Regions from separate parts of the Streptomyces sp. NPDC001980 genome, predicted to be linked through region 4. Evidence: riboswitches for the same ligand, from Rfam matches in the RefSeq annotation. Region 4 holds a riboswitch; each other region holds the start of a gene.
What was found. A riboswitch is a leader RNA that binds a small molecule or an ion and turns the genes downstream of it on or off. The one in region 4 is predicted to bind S-adenosylmethionine.

Region 1: linked by a shared signal. The riboswitch ahead of ABT137_RS31045 (amino acid ABC transporter permease) and the one ahead of ABT137_RS04075 (putative leader peptide) in region 4 are both predicted to bind S-adenosylmethionine.
Region 2: linked by a shared signal. The riboswitch ahead of thrC (threonine synthase) and the one ahead of ABT137_RS04075 (putative leader peptide) in region 4 are both predicted to bind S-adenosylmethionine.
Region 3: linked by a shared signal. The riboswitch ahead of ABT137_RS37805 (aminotransferase class V-fold PLP-dependent enzyme) and the one ahead of ABT137_RS04075 (putative leader peptide) in region 4 are both predicted to bind S-adenosylmethionine.

The regions. Positions count from the first base shown of each region.
Region 1 is NZ_JBEOYD010000024.1:23,028-27,770, reverse strand. Features, by position in the region: gene ABT137_RS31060 (hypothetical protein) at 53-310, opposite strand; gene ABT137_RS31055 (hypothetical protein) at 471-602, shown strand; gene ABT137_RS31050 (glutathione S-transferase C-terminal domain-containing protein) at 805-1,677, shown strand; SAM riboswitch class IV at 1,755-1,878, shown strand; gene ABT137_RS31045 (amino acid ABC transporter permease) at 2,267-3,250, shown strand; gene ABT137_RS31040 (amino acid ABC transporter ATP-binding protein) at 3,247-4,035, shown strand; gene ABT137_RS31035 (transporter substrate-binding domain-containing protein) at 4,095-4,743, shown strand, end outside.
Region 2 is NZ_JBEOYD010000003.1:284,445-289,187, reverse strand. Features, by position in the region: gene ABT137_RS05975 (alanyl-tRNA editing protein) at 1-97, opposite strand, end outside; gene ABT137_RS05970 (alpha,alpha-trehalose-phosphate synthase (UDP-forming)) at 226-1,662, opposite strand; gene ABT137_RS05965 (glucosyl-3-phosphoglycerate synthase) at 1,793-2,737, opposite strand; SAM riboswitch class I at 2,895-3,056, shown strand; gene thrC (threonine synthase) at 3,075-4,358, shown strand; gene ABT137_RS05955 (MoaD/ThiS family protein) at 4,401-4,676, shown strand.
Region 3 is NZ_JBEOYD010000034.1:74,249-78,991, reverse strand. Features, by position in the region: gene ABT137_RS37815 (rhomboid family intramembrane serine protease) at 1-421, shown strand, start outside; gene ABT137_RS37810 (Lrp/AsnC family transcriptional regulator) at 418-699, shown strand; gene ABT137_RS37805 (aminotransferase class V-fold PLP-dependent enzyme) at 735-2,099, opposite strand; SAM riboswitch class IV at 2,281-2,397, opposite strand; gene trpD (anthranilate phosphoribosyltransferase) at 2,583-3,647, opposite strand; gene qcrB (cytochrome bc1 complex cytochrome b subunit) at 3,780-4,743, opposite strand, start outside.
Region 4 is NZ_JBEOYD010000002.1:362,851-367,593, reverse strand. Features, by position in the region: gene ABT137_RS04085 (winged helix-turn-helix domain-containing protein) at 1-343, shown strand, start outside; gene ABT137_RS04080 (MFS transporter) at 353-1,831, opposite strand; SAM riboswitch class IV at 2,181-2,294, shown strand; gene ABT137_RS04075 (putative leader peptide) at 2,328-2,444, shown strand; gene ABT137_RS04070 (ABC transporter substrate-binding protein) at 2,666-4,285, shown strand; gene ABT137_RS04065 (ABC transporter permease) at 4,289-4,743, shown strand, end outside.

The DNA of each region.
Region 1 (4,743 bases), on a different contig from region 4:
GCCACCACCGGCCACGAGCACCGACCACCCGCACGTGCCATTCGGGTGAGCGTCATGACCCGGCCGCCGTGATCCGCACCCGCCGACTGCCGCAGCGCGGGCACACCGCGTCCGTGAGCGGCGACGGCACGGCCCGGCCGGCCTCGTCGACGTACTCCAGGGTGGTCTGCAGCTCCGGATCGGCGACCGGGTCGGTGAAGAACACCGCTTGGAAGGTGGCCTCCCAGCCGTGGCCGCACCGCCCGCAGCGGAACGCGAAGGTCTCGGGCACGGCACCCGGCACCGGCCCGGGACCCGGGGGCTCGTGCATGGGCTCCGGCTCCTGTCACTCGGCCTCCGCCACCAGCGCACCGCTCCTGCCCGCCGGCGGCAAGTCGGGGCCGGGTGTCCCAGGCGTGGACGCCCCCTTGACGCCGGGCGGAGGCCGATCGACACTCCAGGTGGTAATCCTAGTGAAAAGGTAGGGAAAGATGGGTCGCCTGCGCACGCTCACCGGCAGACAGCGCCGCGAGAGCCCCGCGCCCTGGACAGCTCCCCTGCTCACCTCCCGCCGCCACATCGACCTGCTGCGGATGTGCGGCGCCACCGGCCGCAGAAGCTGAGCGACCGATCCCGGCCGTACGAGCCGGGCGCCCACCTGCCGGGACTCACCACGGCCCGCCGAGCCACCGCTCGCAGAGCCACGGCTCACCGGGCCACCGCTCGCAGAGCCACGGCTCACCGGGCCACCGCTCGCCGAGAACCCACCGACGAACGCTTCCGCCGCGCGTACGTCCGCGCGCCCGCCCGCCTCCGGGGAGACGCATGTCCATCACTCCACTCGCCGCCCTGCCGTCCGTCCGCACCGCCCCCGCCTTCCGGGGCCGCATCGGCCGCGACGCGCGCAGCGGCCACTACGCCGTGCCGCGCCGCTACCGGCTGCACCTGTCCACCGCGTGTCCCGACGGCCTCCGGATCGCCGTCGGCCACAGCCTGCTGGCCCTGGACGACTGTTGTCCGGTCACCTTCCTGCCCGCCGTCCCGGACTGTCCCGACGGCAGCCACGCGGTACTGCGCCCGCTGTACGAGGCCAGCGCGCACCGCTACTCGGGACCGGCCCTCGCGCCGGTGTTCAGCGACGGCTGGTCCGGCCGTATCGTCAGCACCCACAGCCGGGACATCCTGCGCGACCTGGACCAGCACTTCGGTGACGGCGTCGCCCGGCTCTACCCGTGCGGTGCCGAGGCCGAGATCGAGGCCGTCGAGCGGCTGTGCGCCGAGGACATCGAGCAGGCCGCACAGCGCGCCGGGCGTGCGGGCGGCGACCCGGAGGCGCTGGAGGTGCTGCTCGCCGCCCTGGACGAGCTGGAGCGCCGGCTGACCGGGGTCGAGTTCCTGGTCGGCGGGCAACTCACGGCCGCCGACATCGAGTTGTGGGTGACGCTGGTGCAACTCGACACCGTGCACCGCAACCACCTGGACGCCGCCGCCGTGCACGCCATCGCCGGCCACCCGGTGCTGTGGGCCTATGCCCGACGGCTGGCCGCCCACCCGGCCTTCGGCACCCACCTCGACCTCGACGGCATCGCCCGCCGCCACCACGGCCGTTGCCAGGGCCTGGAGGCCGCCGGCGCGGCCGTCCAGATCCTGGACTGGGCGGGCCACGCGGCGGACGCTCCCGGCTCTCCGCGCAGGTGAGAGCGGCCCGAACCGTTTCGCCAGTCGGACAGGCGTTGACATTCGTTCGGGCAACTGCGTTACTTACGGACCAGAACGGTCATGAGCGTCAGCATCAAGCCCTGGCTTGCTGACCGGCAACCCTCGCATCGCGGTGGGGTGCCCCAGGTGACGACCGGACCGACGACGTTTCGGCAAGCGACGATTCGGTAAGCGCGAGGCCCCCCCGGGGCCGGCACGACAGTGACAGGTGACGGACATGTACGCAGCTTCCAGGACGGCCCAGCGCCGCGCCGAGGGCTGCGTACGCCCGTACCCGAGCCCGCTCGTCGCCGACCGTGCCGTCGACCTGCTCCGTGTCAACAGCGCCCTGTGTAGCGCGTGTACCGCACCGGGCTGTGCCCGCTGCCGGGTCTGACCAGGCCTTCCCGCCGGTTTCCCGCAGCTCCGCACCCCAGCGTCCCCGTCGAAACACCGGCCGTCCGGTGTGCCGCCGTCCGCCCAGCCCCGTGCCCCGCGCGCCCCCGCGCACCGCGCCGTGCCCGAACGCGGCCCGGTGCGCGGCCCCCGCCGTGGGACACGTGGGTGTCCGACTCCGCCGGAGCCCGCCATGAGTGAACCCCCAGGCGCCACGATCGCCGCCCCCGAGGCACCCCCCGCCGCCGACGAACCGTCAGAAACCCTCGCGGCACAGCGCGTTCTTCCGCTGCGCAGGCCGGGACGGTGGATCGCCACCGCCGTCGTCCTGGTCCTGGCCGTCCAGTTCGTGCACGGACTGGTGACCAACCCCTTCTACCAGTGGGACCGCTTCGGCTACTGGTTCCTCCGGCCGACGATTCTCGACGGTCTGGTCATCACCCTCGAAGTCACCGCCTACAGTGCGGTGCTGGGCCTCCTCGGCGGCATCCTGCTCGCCCTGGCCCGGCTCTCGAAGAGCCCCGTGCTGCGCGCGGTCAGCTGGACCTACGTGTGGGCGCTGCGTTCCATCCCGCTCATCGTGGTCCTGCTGTTCCTCTACAACTTCAGCGCCCTGTACAAGACGTTGAGCGTCGGCGTCCCCTTCGGGCCCGCCTTCTTCTCCTTCGACGAGTCGAAGCTCGCCACCGACATGGTCGTCGCCGTCATCGGCCTCAGCCTCAACGAGGCCGCCTACGCGGCCGAGGTGGTCCGCGGCGGCATCCTCTCCGTGGACCAGGGCCAGCACGAGGCGGCCGCCGCACTCGGTCTGCCCAAGGGCTACCAGTTCCGGAAGATCGTGTTCCCGCAGGCGCTCAGGTCGATCACCCCGAACTACGTCAACCAGCTGATCGGCCTGATCAAGAGCACCTCGCTGGTCTTCTACGTCTCGCTGCTCGACCTGTTCGGCTCCGCCCAGAGCATGGGCTCCACCTACCCCGGGGACATCGTGCCGCTGCTCCTCGTGGTGACCGTCTGGTACCTGATCCTGACCAGCGTCGTCTCCGTGATCCAGTTCTACGTGGAGCGGTACTACGCCCGCGGCGCCACCCGCACGCTGCCCCCGACCCCCCTCCAGAAACTCCGCGCCGGCCTCACCGACCTGCGCGCCCGCATCCGCCGGGAGGCCGCGGTATGACCACCACCGACACCCTGGAGACGGCCCCCGCCGCCCTGGAGATCCACGGCGTCCACAAGTGGTACGGCACCCACCGCGTCCTCGACGGCATCGACCTGACCATCCGCCCCGGCGAGGTCACCGTCGTCCTCGGCCCGTCCGGCTCCGGCAAGTCCACCCTCCTCAGGGTGATCAACCACCTGGAGAAGCCCGAGCGCGGCCACGTCAGCATCAACGGCGAGCCGATCGGCGTGAAGCGGCACGGCGACCGGCTGAAGGAACTGAGCGAGCGCGCCATCCTGGCCCAGCGCGGCCGGATCGGCTTCGTCTTCCAGAACTTCAACCTCTTCCCGCACCTGACCGTGCTGGACAACGTGGCCGCCGCCCCGGCCGCCACCGGGAAGCTCAGCAAGCCCGCGGCCCAGGCCCTGGCCAAGGAACTCCTGGAGCGGGTCGGCCTCGGCGAGCGCGTCGGCGCCTACCCCCGGCAGCTCTCCGGCGGCCAGCAGCAGCGCGTGGCCATCGCCCGCGCGCTCGCCCTGCGCCCCGGCGTGATCCTCTTCGACGAGCCCACCTCCGCCCTGGACCCCGAACTCGTCGGTGAGGTCCTCGCCGTCATCAAGGACCTGGCGACCAGCGGCACCACCCTCGTCATCGTCACCCACGAGATCGGCTTCGCCCGCGAGATCGCCGACCGGGTCGTCTTCATCGACGGTGGCCGGATCGTCGAGCAGGGCCCGCCCTCCGAGGTTCTCGACAACCCGCGCCACGAGCGGACCAGGGACTTCCTCAGCAAGGTCCTCTGAACCACCCCCCTTTCACTGCACCTTTCACCGCACCTTTCACCGCAACACGAAGGACAGCCATGCCCACGCTCCTCACCCGACGCAGCCTGCTCAGAGGCATCACCGCGGCGACCGCCGTCGCCTCCCTCGCCACCGGGCTCGCCGCCTGCGGGGGCGACAGCGACGCGGCCACCACCACGGCCGCCGCGAAGACCGGCGAGGTCGTCGTCGGACAGGTCTCCAACGGCGCCGCCACCCAGACCACGATCAAGGTCTCCGAGGTCAAGTCCATCAGCGCCGAACTGCCCGACTCCGTCAAGAAGAGCGGCAAGCTGGTCATCGGCGAGGGCGCCCTGCCCGCCGGGTTCCCGCCGCTGGCCTTCGTGGGCAGTGACCAGAAGACCCTCACGGGCTCCGAGCCCGACCTCGGCCGCCTGGTCGCCGCGGTCTTCGGCCTCAAGCCCGAGATCCAGAACGCCACCTGGGAGAACATGTTCGTCGGTATCGACAGCGGCAAGGTCGACGTGGCCTTCTCCAACGTCACCGACACCGAGGAGCGCAAGAAGAAGTACGAGTTCGCCTCCTACCGGCAGGACAACCTCGCCTTCACCGTGCCGAAGAAGAGCACCTGGAACTTCGACGGCAACTACGAGAACCTCGCCGGCAAGACCGTCTCCGTGAGCGCCGGCACCAACCAGGAGAAGATCCTCCTGGAGTGGAAGAAGAAGC
Region 2 (4,743 bases), on a different contig from region 4:
CGGCGATCACCCGGGTGTCCACCTGTTCCAGGTAGGTGTCGTCGAGGTAGGTGGCGATTTGTGCGGCTACCCGAACGGTCTCAACTGAATGAACCATGCGTTCACTATAACGAACTCACTCGGAATGGCGAACCCCTCGTTCGTTATAGTGAACGATGGGTCGTGGCAACGTCGAGCAGCAGGGCCGCTGAGCGCTCCGGTCTCAGGATCCCGGAGGCGGAGAACTCACCCGCCCAGCGCCCCCAGCTGATCCAGGAACCACTGCGCGGGCGGCAGTGCGGTGGCGCCCGCGGCCAACCGCTTGCAGCGCTCCGTCCGCTCCTCCACCGGCATCGTCAGCGCCCGCTGCAGGGCCTCCGCCGTCCCCCCGATGTCATAGGGGTTCACCACCACCGCGTCCTCGCCCAGCTCCTCGTACGCCCCCGCCTCCCGCGACAGGACCAGGACGCACCCCTCGTCCGACACCACGGGAATCTCCTTGGCGACCAGGTTCATCCCGTCCCGGATGGGGTTGACGAGCGCCACGTCGGCCAGCCGGTACGCCGCCAGGGACCGCGCGAAGTCGTCCTTCACATGCAGCACCACCGGCGTCCAACCCGCGGTCCCGTACGCCGAGTTGATGTCGTCCGCCACCCGCTGCACCTCGGCCGTGTAGTCGCGGTACACCGCGAGGTCCTGCCGCGACGGATACGCGAACGCGACATGCACCACCCGCTCGCGCCACTCGGGGTGGTCGTCGAGCAGCTGCCGGTACGCCAGCAGCCCCCGCACGATGTTCTTCGACAGCTCCGTCCGGTCGACGCGGACGATGGCCTTCCGCCCCTCGCCGATCTCCTCGCGCAGCGCCCGCATCCGCTCGTCCACGTCCGGCTCGTGCGACCGCTTCCGCAGGAAGTCCGCGTCGGCCCCCAGCCCGTGCACCCCGATCCGGGTCCCGCCGGACGACGGATCGGCGGCCGGAATCCCCGGACCCAGCACCGCGTGACAGCAGTCGACGAACGCGTCCGCCCACCGCCGGGTCAGGAACGCCGCGTGGTCGGCGCCCAGGATCCCGCTCAGCAGCTCCGCCGCGATGTCGTCGGGGAGGAGGCGGAAGTAGTCCGGCGGTGCCCAGGGGGTGTGGGAGAAGTGGCCGATCCGCAGGTCGGGGCGGAGGCGGCGGAGCATGCGCGGGGCGAGTGCCAGGTGGTAGTCCTGGATGACCACCACCGCACCCTCGCCCGCCTCCTGCGACAGGGCCTCCGCGAACGCCCGGTTGTAGGCCTGGTACGAACCCCACTGCCGCCGGAACTCCGCGTCGAAGACGGGCTCCAGCGGGGTCTGGTACAGCATGTGGTGGACGAACCAGAGGACCGAGTTCGCGATGCCGTTGTACGCGTCGGCGAACACGTCGGCGTCGATGTCGAGCATCCGGACCTGCTGCCCGCCGGTGTCCGAGGCCGGCAGCCTGCCGCCCTCGGCCCGCCGCACCGCCTCCCGGTCGCCGTCGCCCAGCGCCGCGCACACCCACACCGCGTTCGCGTCCGGCCCGATGGCCGACAGCCCTGAGACCAGTCCGCCGCCGCCCCTCTTGGCGTGCAGCGAACCGTCTTCGCGCAGGTCGTACGAGACCGGGCCGCGGTTCGAGGCGACCAGCACCTCGGCACCGCCGGTGGAAGCCATGGGGGAAGCCATACGCGTCAACCTAGCCCGGCCCGTAAACGCTCAAACGTACGGCCGCGCCCGACGCGCCGCCGTATACGGCCGTACGGCGAAGTCACGCCATCCGGCGCACGGCTGCCGCACGGCGACCTCACGCCACCTTGCGCTCGGCGTACTCCGTGATCTCCACCATCGGCGGCCGCTCCTCCGTGTCCACGGAGTACGTGCGCGGCTCGAAGCCGTCCTCGCCCCGTTCGAACTGGGTGAGGGAGGGGCGGATCAGGTGGCCGCGGGCCAGCCGCAGCTGGGCCGTGCGGTAGATCGCGGCGGACATCCGGCCGAGGGCCTGGCCGTCCTGGTGGCGGTGCTTGCGGACGCCGACGTCGACCTGCGCCAGCGCGTCGAGCCCCACCAGGTGCAGGGCGTCGACCAGCATGCCCAGCTCCACGCCGTAGCCGACCGGGAAGGGGAGCTGTTCGAGCAGCGAGCGGCGGGCCGCGTACTCGCCGCCGAGCGGCTGGACGAAGCCGGCCAGTTGCGGCCAGTGCATGTTCAGCAGCGGACGGGCCATCAGCTCGGTGACCCGGCCGCCCTGTCCGGCGGCGCCGCCGAGCGGGCGGTCGTACATCGCCTTGACCAGGTCGACGTCCGGGTCGGTGAGGAGGGGGCCGACGATCCCGGTGACGAAGTCGGAGGAGAAGTCCCGCAGGTCGGCGTCGATGAAGCAGACGATGTCCCCGGAGGTGACCAGGAGAGAGCGCCAGAGGACCTCGCCCTTGCCGGGGACGGCGGGGATGCGGGGCAGGATCGCGTCCCGGTGGACGACACGGGCGCCGGCCGCCGCGGCGACGGCCGCCGTGCGGTCGGTGGAGCCGGAGTCGACGACCACGATCTCGTCGACGAGCGGCACCTGCTGCATGAGGTCGTGGCGGATGATCGCGACGATGTCGCCGACGGTCTCCTCCTCGTTGAGCGCGGGCAGCACGACGCTGACCGTCTGTCCGGAGGACCGTTTGGCGGCCATGACCCGGTGCAGCGGACGATCGGTTACGGACCAGGAGCGGGTGGCCAGCCAGCGCTCGACTTCTTCCAGCACGGTCAGCGGCTCCTCACTGTCACGGTCACACGACGAGGTGTGATCCATCTCGCGGTTCGGACGACTCTCTCAACTGTCCTGGCCTTCGGTTACAGTCTTGAACAACGCCGATGACCATCGCATGTCCTGGGGTCACCCGGCGTTGACAACCGCATACCGCTCATCCAGAGGGGCAGAGGGAAACGGCCCGTTGAAGCCCCGGCAACCCTCCAGTCGGTACTCGTAGATCGCCGATCAGTGTCGATCGCTCGCGAGGCTCCCGGCTAGGGAAGGTGCCAAATCCGTCTCACGACGAGATGCGTCGTGAGGAAGATGAGGAGAAAGGGCCTCGCCTCACATGGCTGTGCAGACTGTTGCAAGCACCACGGATTCCACCGTCGACCTCGGCCCCGCCGTTGCCCTCAGCTGCCGCGAGTGCGGTCACCGGGTGCCGCTCGGCCCGTTGTTCGCCTGCGAGGAGTGTTTCGGCCCGCTGGAGATCGCGTACGACTTCTCGGCCTACGACACCGAGGAACTCCGCAAGACGATCGAAGCGGGTCCCGCGAACATCTGGCGCTACGCGCCGCTGCTGCCCGTCCCCGCGGACGTGGCGACCAAGCCGAACATCAACCCCGGCTGGACGAAGCTCGTCCAGGCCGACAACCTGGCCCGTGAGCTCGGGGTGACCGGCGGGCTGTACGTGAAGGACGACTCCGGCAACCCGACGCACTCCTTCAAGGACCGCGTCGTCGCCCAGGCCGTCGAGGCCGCCCGCGCCTTCGGCTACACCACCCTCTCCTGCTCCTCCACCGGCAACCTGGCCGGCGCGGTCGGTGCCGCCGCCGCCCGGGCCGGCTTCCGCTCCTGCGTGTTCATCCCGCACGACCTGGAGCAGGGCAAGATCGTCATGGCCGCGATCTACGGCGGCGAGCTCGTCGGCATCGAGGGCAACTACGACGACGTGAACCGTTTCTGCTCCGAGCTGATCGGCGACCCGGCCGGCGAGGGCTGGGGCTTCGTCAACGTCAACCTGCGGCCGTACTACGCGGAGGGCTCCAAGACCCTGGCGTACGAGATCTGCGAGCAGCTCGGCTGGCGGATCCCGGACCAGCTCGTCGTCCCGATCGCCTCCGGCTCGCAGCTCACGAAGATCGACAAGGGTCTGCAGGAGCTGATCAAGCTCGGTCTCGTCGAGGACAAGCCGTACAAGATCTTCGGTGCCCAGGCCGAGGGGTGCTCGCCGGTGTCGGTGGCCTACAAGGAGGGCCACGACGTGGTCCGCCCGCAGAAGCCGAACACCATCGCCAAGTCCCTCGCCATCGGCAACCCGGCCGACGGGCCGTACGTCCTCGACATCGCGCGGCGCACCGGCGGTGCCGTGGAGGACGTGACCGACGAGCAGGTCGTCGACGCCATCAAGCTGCTCGCGCGGACCGAGGGAATCTTCGCGGAAACCGCCGGCGGGGTGACGGTTGGAGTCACCAAAAAGCTCATTGAGAATGGGTTGATTGATCCGGCGAAGTCGGTCGTTGTACTCAACACCGGTGATGGACTGAAGACGCTGGACGCGGTGGCGGGGACCGGGCTCACCGCGACCATTCGCCCTAATCTGGAGTCTTTCCGCGAGGCCGGGCTCGCCTGAGTCCCCGAGAAATAGGGCGTTGCCCAGACCGGAGGTAAAAACGTGAGCGTCACCGTTCGCATCCCCACCATCCTGCGCACCTACACCGGTGGTCAGGCCGAAGTCGCCGCCGAAGGGGCCACCCTCGGCGAGGTCATCTCGGACCTGGAGAAGAAGCACACCGGTATCTCCGCGCGTGTTCTCGACGACCAGGGCAAGCTGCGCCGGTTCGTCAACGTGTACGTCAACGACGACGACGTGCGGTTCGAGCAGGGCCTGGAGACCGTCACCCCGGACGGCGCCGGCGTCTCCATCATCCCGGCCGTCGCCGGCGGCTGACCTGCTGACCTGCATGACAGGCTGATCGAATGACCGAACATTACCTTCGGTAACGCCGATCACCGAC
Region 3 (4,743 bases), on a different contig from region 4:
CGGCTATCTCGCGCTGCTCGGCTACGCGGTCGCCAACGCCACGTCCCCGCAGTCGCTGGTAGGCGCGTCCGGGGCGATCTCGGCGGTCCTCGGAGCGTTCCTGTACCTGTTCCCCAACGCCCGCGTGACCAGTCTCCTCCCCTTCCTCTTCTTCCTCCCGCTCCGCTTCCCGGCCTGGGTGGTCCTCCCGTTCTGGGCGGCCCTCCAGTGGCTGGCCCTGAACCAGGCCCCCTCCGGCCCCGGCGTGGCCTACCTCGCCCACCTGGTCGGCTTCGGACTCGGGTTCGGCTACGCGTGGGTCCGGTACGGAAAAAGGAAAGGCGCGAAGCGCGGCCCCGGAAGGGCGGTGGTGGGCGACGGGCGGGCGACTAAAGTGAGAAGCGCCCCAGCTCCGGCACCCGAGGGAGAGAACCAGCCGTGATCACCGCGATCGTCCTCATCAAGACCAGCGTGGACCGGATCCCCGAGATCGCGGAACAGATCGCCGCACTGGAGAGCGTCAGCGAGGTCTTCTCCGTCACCGGTACGTACGACCTGATCGCCATGGTCCGGGTGCGCGAGCACGAGGACCTGGCCGAGGTGATCCCGGGCCGGATCAGCAAGATCCAGGGCGTGGAGGGCACGGACACGCACGTCGCGTTCCGCACGTACTCCCAGCACGACCTGGAGGCGGCGTTCGCGATCGGGCTGGACAACTAGAAGGGGCGCTCACCGGAGCGCCCCTTTCAGGCAAGTCAGCTCACCGCCGGGACGCAGCGGCCGTCCTCCGTGCGGTACGACCACTTCGCGCCGTCGGTCACCAGTTCCCGTACCGCCGTCACGAAACGCTCGACGTGCTCGTCCGGCGTCCCCGCGCCGAAGCTCACGCGGATGGCGTTGAGGGACTTCTCGCCCGGTGCCGCCTCCGGTGCCCCGCACTCGCCCTGGGTCTGCGGGTCGGAGCCCAGCAGGGTCCTGACCAGCGGGTGGGCGCAGAAGAGGCCGTCGCGGACGCCGATGCCGTAATCGGCGGAGAGGGCGGCGGCGAAGTGCGAGCTGTTCCAGCCGTCCACCACGAAGCTGATCACGCCGACGCGCGGGGCGTCGTCGCCGAAGAGGGAGAGGACCCGGACCTCCGGGATCTCGGCCAGCCCGGCCCGCACCTTCTCGACCAGGTGCTGCTCGCGGGTGACCAGTGTGTCGAATCCGGCCTCGGTGAGCGCCTTGCAGGCGGAGGCGATGGAGTAGGCGCCGATGACGTTCGGGGAGCCCGCCTCGTGCCGCGCCGCGCTCTCGTGCCACTCCACGGCCACTCCCCCGTCCTCGCGCCGGGTGACCTTGCGGCTGGCGCCGCCGCCCGCGAGGTACGGCTCGGCCGCCTGCAGCCAGTCGGCGCGGCCGGCCAGGACGCCGGAGCCGAAGGGGGCGTACAGCTTGTGGCCGGAGAAGGCGACCCAGTCGACGTCCAGGTCCCGGACGGAGACGGGGTGGTGCGGGGCCAGCTGGGCGGCGTCCAGGACGATCCGGGCGCCGTGCGCGTGCGCGGCGGCCGCGAGCTCCCGTACCGGCCACAGCTCGCCGGTGACGTTGGACGCGCCGGTGACGCAGACCAGGGCCGGGCCGTACGGGTCCCGGTCGGCGAGGGCGCGCTCCAGGGTCTCGACGGCCTGCCGCGGGGTGCGGGGCGCGTTGAGGTAGGTGACGCGGGCGTCCTGCCACGGCAGCAGGGAGGCGTGGTGCTCGGTCTCGAAGACGAAGACCTGGCAGTCGGCGGGGAGAGCACGGGCCAGGAGGTTCAGGGAGTCCGTCGTCGAACGGGTGAAGACCAGCTGGTCGTCGGGGCGGCAGTCGAGGAACTCTGCGACGGTCCGGCGGGCGTTCTCGAAGAGGTCCGTGGAGAGCTGGGAGAGGTAGCCGGCGCCGCGGTGGACGCTGCCGTAGTAGGGCGCGTACGCCGCCACGTCGTCCCAGACCCGCTGGAGGGCGGGGGCGCTGGCCGCGTAGTCGAGGGCGGCGTAGGTGACCTCGCCGCCGGTGACGAGCGGGACGGTGACATCCCGCCCCAGAACGGGCAAGGGGGCACAAACGGACTGGGCGGAGGCAACGGTGGAGACGGACATGGCGGAACTCCCGTGAGAGGCGAGGCGGAATCACCGCGCGAGCGCGCGGACGACCGCGGCTCCAGCACGGAGAAAGAGAAAAAGGGGATGCAAAGGGATGCGGAGGCGGGGCTCTGCGGCCCTATCGCATTCGCTTGCTCACGGGAGACTCCTCGACGACCAGGACCCCTGGTGTCCGAGGGGTCCGCGCTTGCCGTAGACCTCGCTGCCTACGGCCTGGTCTTCACCCGGGGCACCCCGCCACGGACGGAGGGTTGCCGGACAGTCGGCCGGGGCCTCATGACTGTCACTCATGACCTGGGAAGAAACGTAGGTGAAGTGATCGCGGCCGCGCAACTCCTGTCCGGATGACGGGACGGGGGTGTTTCCCCTTTCTCCGCCGCAGCGGCGACCAGCCGCGACGGCGCGGCTGGGGTCCCCCACGCCCTTGAGGCAGTGGGGGAGGTGCCGTACCGCGCCTCAGCCCCCTGACCGCGCCCGCCCCTACCTGTTCGTCGCCGCCGCCCAGCGCTCAAGGGCCCGCTTGGCGGCGCCCGAGTCGATCGACTCCGCCGCCTTGTCCATGCCGGCGCGGAGTTGCTCCGCCAGGGTGCCCGTGCCCGGGTCCAGGGCCACCAGGGCCGCCGCCGAGTTCAGCAGCACCGCGTCCCGTACCGGCCCCTGCTCGCCGTCCAGCAGCCTGCGGGCGACCTCCGCGTTGTACGACGGGTCGCCGCCCCGCAGCGCTTCCACGGGGACCAGACCGATGCCGACGTCACGGGGGTCGAAGGTCTCCTCCGTGACCTTGCCGTCGCGGACGATCCAGACGTGGGACGTCGCGGTCGTCGTCAGTTCGTCGAGGCCGTCGTCGCCGCGGAAGACGAGGGAGGAGTTGCCGCGCTCCGCGAAGACGCCCGCGACGACCGGGGCCATCCGCGGGTCCGCGACGCCGACCGCCTGGGCGCGCACCTGCGCGGGGTTGGTCAGCGGGCCGAGGATGTTGAAGACCGTGCGGATGCCCAGCTGGCCGCGCGCGGCACCCGCGTGGCGCAGCGCCGGGTGGAACTTGATGGCGAAGCAGAAGGTGATGCCGGCCTCCTCGGCGACCTCGGCGACCCGCTGCGGGGTCAGGTCGAGGTTGACGCCGAGCTTCTCCAGGACGTCGGAGGCCCCGGACGCGGAGGACGCGGCCCGGTTGCCGTGCTTGACGACCTTCGCGCCGGTGCCGGCCACCACGAGCGCCGACATCGTGGAGATGTTCACCGTCTTGGCGCCGTCGCCGCCGGTGCCGACGATGTCGACCGTGCGGCCCGGCACCTCGATGACGTTGGCGTGCGCGTACATCGTGCGGACCAGGCCGTTGATCTCGTCGACCGTCTCGCCCTTGGCCCGCAGGGCGACGACGAAGCCGGCGATCTGGGCGTCGGTCGCCTGGCCGCGCATGATCTGGTCCATCGCCCAGGCCGTCGCGTCCGCGCTCTGGTCCTGGCCGTACAGCAGCGCGTTCAGTACCTCGGGCCAGGAACGGCCCGCCGCGGTGTCGCCTCCAGCGGGGGTCACAGCGCTCATAAAGCCGCTCCTGATCGTCGTACGGGCAACAGAGGTTCTCAGGCCTACCCTATCCAGCTCCGAGCACGGCGAAGGGCCCCCGTCCGTACACCGGACGGGGGCCCTTCGGCTGTGGCGTGGCGACGCGGTGGATCAGTGGTGGCCGTGGCCGCTCGTGATCTCCTTGTACTCCTCGACAGTCGGCTTCGGGATCTGGTTGTCCTCGCCGTAGTAGGCGTTGCTCAGCTTGGCGCGGAGCTTCTCGGAGCCCTTGATCTTGCGCTCGACACCGTTCTCGTCGACCGCCGGGCCGACCTGGGCCGGCTCGTACTGGTGGTGCGCCGTGAGGGTGTGCAGCTGCTCCTGCGAGAGCGGCTCGTGGACCTCGATGAACTCACCGTGTGGCAGCCGCTTGATGATGCCGGTCTCGCGACCGTGCAGCACCTTCTCGCGGTCCCGGCGCTGCAGGCCGAGGCAGATCCGCTTGGTGACGAGGAACGCGATCACCGGTCCGGCGAAGAAGAAGATCCGGACGAACCAGGTCACGTCGTTGATCGACAGATGGAAGTGGGTGGCGATGAGGTCGTTGCCACCACCGATCAGGCCGATCATGTACACGGTCACCCAGGCGACACCGAACCCGGTACGGGTCGGGGCGTTGCGCGGGCGGTCCAGGATGTGGTGCTCGCTCTTGTCGCCGGTGACCCAGGACTCGATGAACGGGTAGAGCGCGATCGCGCCCAGCACCAGACCGAACAGGACCAGCGGGATGAAGACGCCCAGGACCAGGGTGTGGCCCCAGAAGTTGATCTCCCAGCCCGGCATGTAACGGATCAGACCCTCGGCGAAGCCCATGTACCAGTCGGGCTGGGCGCCGGTGGACACCTGGTCCGGACGGTAGGGGCCCATGGCCCAGATCGGGTTGATCTGGGTGGTCGCCGCGATGGCCGCGATGACACCGAAGACCAGGAAGAAGAAGCCTCCGGCCTTGGCCATGTAGACCGGCAGCAGCGGCATGCCGACGACGTTCTTCTCGGACTTTCCGGGACCCGCGAACTGCGTGTGCTTGTGGTAGAAGACCAGGATCAGGTGGCCCACCACCAGGCCGAGCATGATG
Region 4 (4,743 bases):
GCCCGGCGGCACGCTGCCCGGCTCCTACGTGGCCGCCGCCCCGTCCCCGATCAGCCTCGACCCGGGCGGGCAGCGCATGCTGGTGGACGGCGCTCCCGTCGCGCTGACCCCGTTGGAGTTCCGGCTGCTGACCGCCCTGCTGCGCGGCAACGGCAGGGTCATCACCCGGGAGGACCTGCGCTCGGGCCTGGGGGAATGGGCGGGCAGCCGGAGCCGCTCCGTCGACCTGCACATCCACCGCATCCGCCGCAAGCTGGGCCCGCGTGCCGCTGCTCTGCTGACGACGGAGCGAGGCGTCGGCTTCCGGCTGCGCGCCACACCGGCACCGGCCGAGAGCGGCTGACGGCACGGGTCACGTGGGTCGTACCCTGGTACTCGGCACGGTGGATCCCGCGGCTTCGCAGTTCCGGGACGAGCTTGTCGACGACGTGGGGTCTGACCGGCCGGTGTGACGGTCAGTCATGGGGCGCTCCTCCGGTGGACGGTTCGCGAGAAGGCGGGTGACCGGGGACGGCGAGCGGCAGGTCGACGCCGCCGCAGACGCCGACGCGGATCGGGGGACGTGCGGCGCGGCCGGGACGGGCTGCGTGGCCGAGGCAGGCACCGGGCGTACCGTTCCCGACAGCCACAGCCACAGCCCCACGCCGAGCGCGGCCAGCACGGCGGTGGCCGCACCCACGCCCAGCCCCCAGCGCACCCCCGCCTGCTGGGAGATCCAGCCGATGACGGGGGCGCCGACCGGACTCCCGCCCATGGAGATCACCGTGTAGACCGCCATCACCCGGCCGCGCATGGCGTCGCTCACCTCCGACTGGACGAAGGCGCTCACCGCCGTGTTCAACGTCATCAACGTGAGGCCGGCGGGCAGCAGCAGGGCAAGGAAGGCCGGGTACGTGGGCATGACCGCGGCCAGTGCCTCGAAACCGCCGAACAGCAGCGCGCCGACGACGACCGTCCGCACCCGGGGCGAGACACCGCGCGTGGCGGCGACCGTCCCTGCGACGGTGCCGACGGCCAGTGCGGTGTTCATGAGGCCGAGTCCCCGGGAGCCGACGTCGAAGACGCGCCCGGCGAACAGGGTCAGCGTGGTGGGGAAGTTGACCGCGAAGGTGGCGGCCAGGCCGAAGATGGTGAACACGCCGACGAGTTCGGGCCGGGCCGCCACATAGCGCAGCCCCTCCGCACCCGCCCCTGTCCACGGTGGCCGGGAGACGGGACGCGTCTTCCGCACCCGCGGCCGGATCGACAGCAGACCGGCGAGGACGACGGTGAAGGACACGGCGTTGAGGGCGAAGACCCACCCGGTGCCGATCGCCCCGATCAGCACACCGGCGATCGCCGGGCCGATCAGGCGGGCGGCGTTCAGGGACAGGATGTTCAGGCCCGCCGCCTTCGGGATCAGGGCCCGGCCGACCAGTTCGGTGACGAAGGACAGCCGCGCCGGGTTCTCCACCGTGAACACGCAGCCGAGCGCGAAGGACAGGACGTACAGCAGCCACAGCGCGGCATGGCCGGAGAACACGATGACCGTCAGGAGCAGTGCCTGGACCGCGTACAGCGTCTGCGTCCACAGCAGCAGGGTCCGGCGGTCGTACCGGTCGGCGACGACCCCGCCCCACAGGCCGAACAGCAGCACGGGGGCGAACTGGAGTCCGGCGACCCAGCCGAGCGCGGTCCCGCTGTGGGTGAGCGTCAGGACGAACCAGTCCAGCGCGACACCCTGCATGGCGCTGCCGATGTTGGACACCAGGCCGGTGCTCCAGTAGATCCGGTAGTCACGGACCCGTAGCGCGGCGAACACCCCCTTCGGGGCAGTGCTGTTGACGACCATGCGGCTCTTTCCGAGCGGGCGGGGGCTGGACGCGGACGCGTCGCGGGATGCCTGCGACGCCGGTCCGGATCCAGGTGAGGACGCGGCGCGGCGGAGGCGAACGCGCAGGGGAATGGGGAGCGAGTGGTCAGCGACAGGTCTGGTCGAACTGGTCGGCGCGGCGGCCCGCCCAGAACGGGTCGAGCAGCACGGTGCGTGCCTGACCTGCGGTCTCCATGGCCGGATCAAAGCACACGGAACAAGGTGCGTCCACCATCCGTCCCGGCACGTGAGACGACCCCGTTCTCCCGAACAGAGCGTCACGTTGCGGCATTGACGTACGACAAAATCGATCCGTAGCATCACCAACGGCATTGAGTGTCAGCGTCAAGCCCTGGCTCGCTGACCGGCAACCCTCCCGCGCGGCGGGGTGCTCCAGGTGAAAGCCCGGCGGGGTCACCGATGACTCCCGCAAGCGCGTGGCCCGTGACCGGGGCCGGAGACGGGGAGGTTCGACATGCGGCACAGCGATGACTCTGCTGCCTCCCCCACCGACGCCACGGCGTACTCCCGGCTCTCGCGCCGGCGCCACATCGACTTGAAGCGCTCGACCAGCTGCCTCTGTCGGGCCTGACCGGCCCGGCTGCCGCCGGCTGACATCCCGTCACCGGCCCCGGCCCCTTCGCGCCGTTCTTCCCCCTCGCCGCCGGTTCCCGGCGTCGTCCGCATGACAACCCCCTGTCTGCACAGCGCATCCCCGGCCGGAGTCGATCCGCCCGGGCCGCACACACCGTCATGCCTCCGCGCATCCGTGCGCGGTCGTGCCTCGGTGACACGAGTAGGAGATAGCCCTCCGTGACTGCACTTCCGGATTTCAGACCCTCCCGATGGGCGCCCCTGGCCGCGCTCCTGACCACCAGCGTCCTGCTGACCGCGTGCGGTTCGGGCGACGACGGCTCCGGCGGCGGAAGCGGCCAGGCGAAGTCCGGCGGCACCCTGACCTTCGCGGTGGGATCCGACGCCGGCTGCGTGGATCCGCAGCAGGTCGCCAGCAACGACACCATCTACTCGGTGCGCCAGACCGTGGACTCCCTGACCGACCAGGACCCGAAGACCGGCAAGATCGTGCCGTGGCTCGCCAAGAGCTGGGACATCAGCTCCGACGCGACGACGTTCACGTTCCACCTGCGGTCCGGGGTCACCTTCAGCGACGGCTCGAAGCTGACCGCGCAGGTGGTCAAGGACAACTTCGACGCGGTGCCGCAGCTCGGCACCCTGGGCACCCTCGCCGAGGGCTACCTGAGCGGCGTCAAGAGCACCACCGTGGTCGACCCGCTCACCGTCAAGGTGACCTTCAAGCAGCCCAACGCCCAGTTCCTCCAGGCGACTTCGACCCACTCGCTGGGGATCGAGTCCTCGGCGAGCGTCAAGAAGAGCCCGCAGCAGAAGTGCAGCGACGGGGTGGTCGGGTCCGGGCCGTTCGTACTCAAGCAGTACGTGCAGAACCAGTCGGTCACCCTGGCCAAGCGCACCGGGTACGACTGGGGCTCCTCGCTGTGGTCGAAGAAGGGCGAGGCCTACCTGGACAAGCTGGTGTTCAAGGTCGTGCCCGAGGCGGGGGTGCGGGCCGGCAGTCTCCAGTCCGGGCAGGTGGACGCGATCAGCAGCGTCGGCAAGGCCAACGAGGCGGCCCTCAAGGGCGGCCAGGTCACCCTCCAGAGCCGGGCCAACCCCGGTGTGGCCTTCGGTCTGGGGCTCAACAACGCGCGGCCCCTGCTGAAGGACACGAAGGTCCGTCAGGCGATCTCGGCCGCCATCGACCGGAAGCAGATCGCCGACACCGTCTTCCCGACCGGCACCCAGCCGGCGACCAGCATCCTGGCGCACACCACACCCGACTACACCGATCTCTCCTCGGACCTCGCCCTCGACACGGCCAAGGCCAAGTCCCTTCTGGATCAGGCCGGTTGGAAGGCGGGCAGCGACGGCATCCGCACCAAGGACGGCAAGAAGCTGACCCTGACCATCAGCTGGTTCCCCAACGCGGCCACCAACCAGCCCGCGCTGGAGCTGGTCCAGCAGCAGCTCAAGGCCGTCGGGATCGACGTGGTGCTCAAGCAACTGCCGGTCACCCAGTTCGCCACGACGCTCCAGTCCGGTGACTTCGACGTGGTGTGGGGGAACGCGACCCGCGCCGACCCGGACATCCTGCGCAGCTCCTTCTCCACTCAGCTGGCCAACTTCTACCACTTCCCCGCCAGTTCGCTGGACACGGCGCTGTCCGCGCAGGCCGCGGCCACGGACACCGCGAAGCGCAAGCAACTGGTCGGCGAGGCACAGCAGGTGATCGTGCGGAACGCGTACGACGTCCCGGTGGTGGAGCTCCAGACCCAGCTGGGCGTCTCGAACAAGGTGCACGACCTGACATTCGACTCCGGCAGCCGCGTCCAACTGCACGACACCTGGATCGGCTAGCGCATGCGCCGCTATCTGATCAAACGGCTGGCGCAGGCGGTCGGAGTGCTGTGGGCGGCCTACACGGTGTCGTTCCTGGTACTGGACTTCCTGCCCGGTGACCCGGTCTCCGCGATGGCAGGTGCCGGGATGGACTCGGGTCAGACGGATCCCGCCCAACTCGCCAAGCTGCGGCACGAGTACGGCTTCGACAAGCCGGTGCTGGTGCAGTACGCCGAGTATCTGGGCCGGGCGGTGCGCGGGGACTTCGGCAACGCGGTCTCCACCGGCCGCCCGGTGACCTCCACCCTGGCCGACGCGCTGCCGCAGACGCTCCAGCTGACCGGGGCCGCGCTGCTGCTGGCGGTGGTCCTCGGCGGCGGCCTCGCGGTGGTGGCGACGTACACCTCGCGGCGGTGGCTGCGGCAGCTGCTGCTGTCGCTGCCCCCGCTGGGGGTGTCGGTCCCGACGTTCTGGGT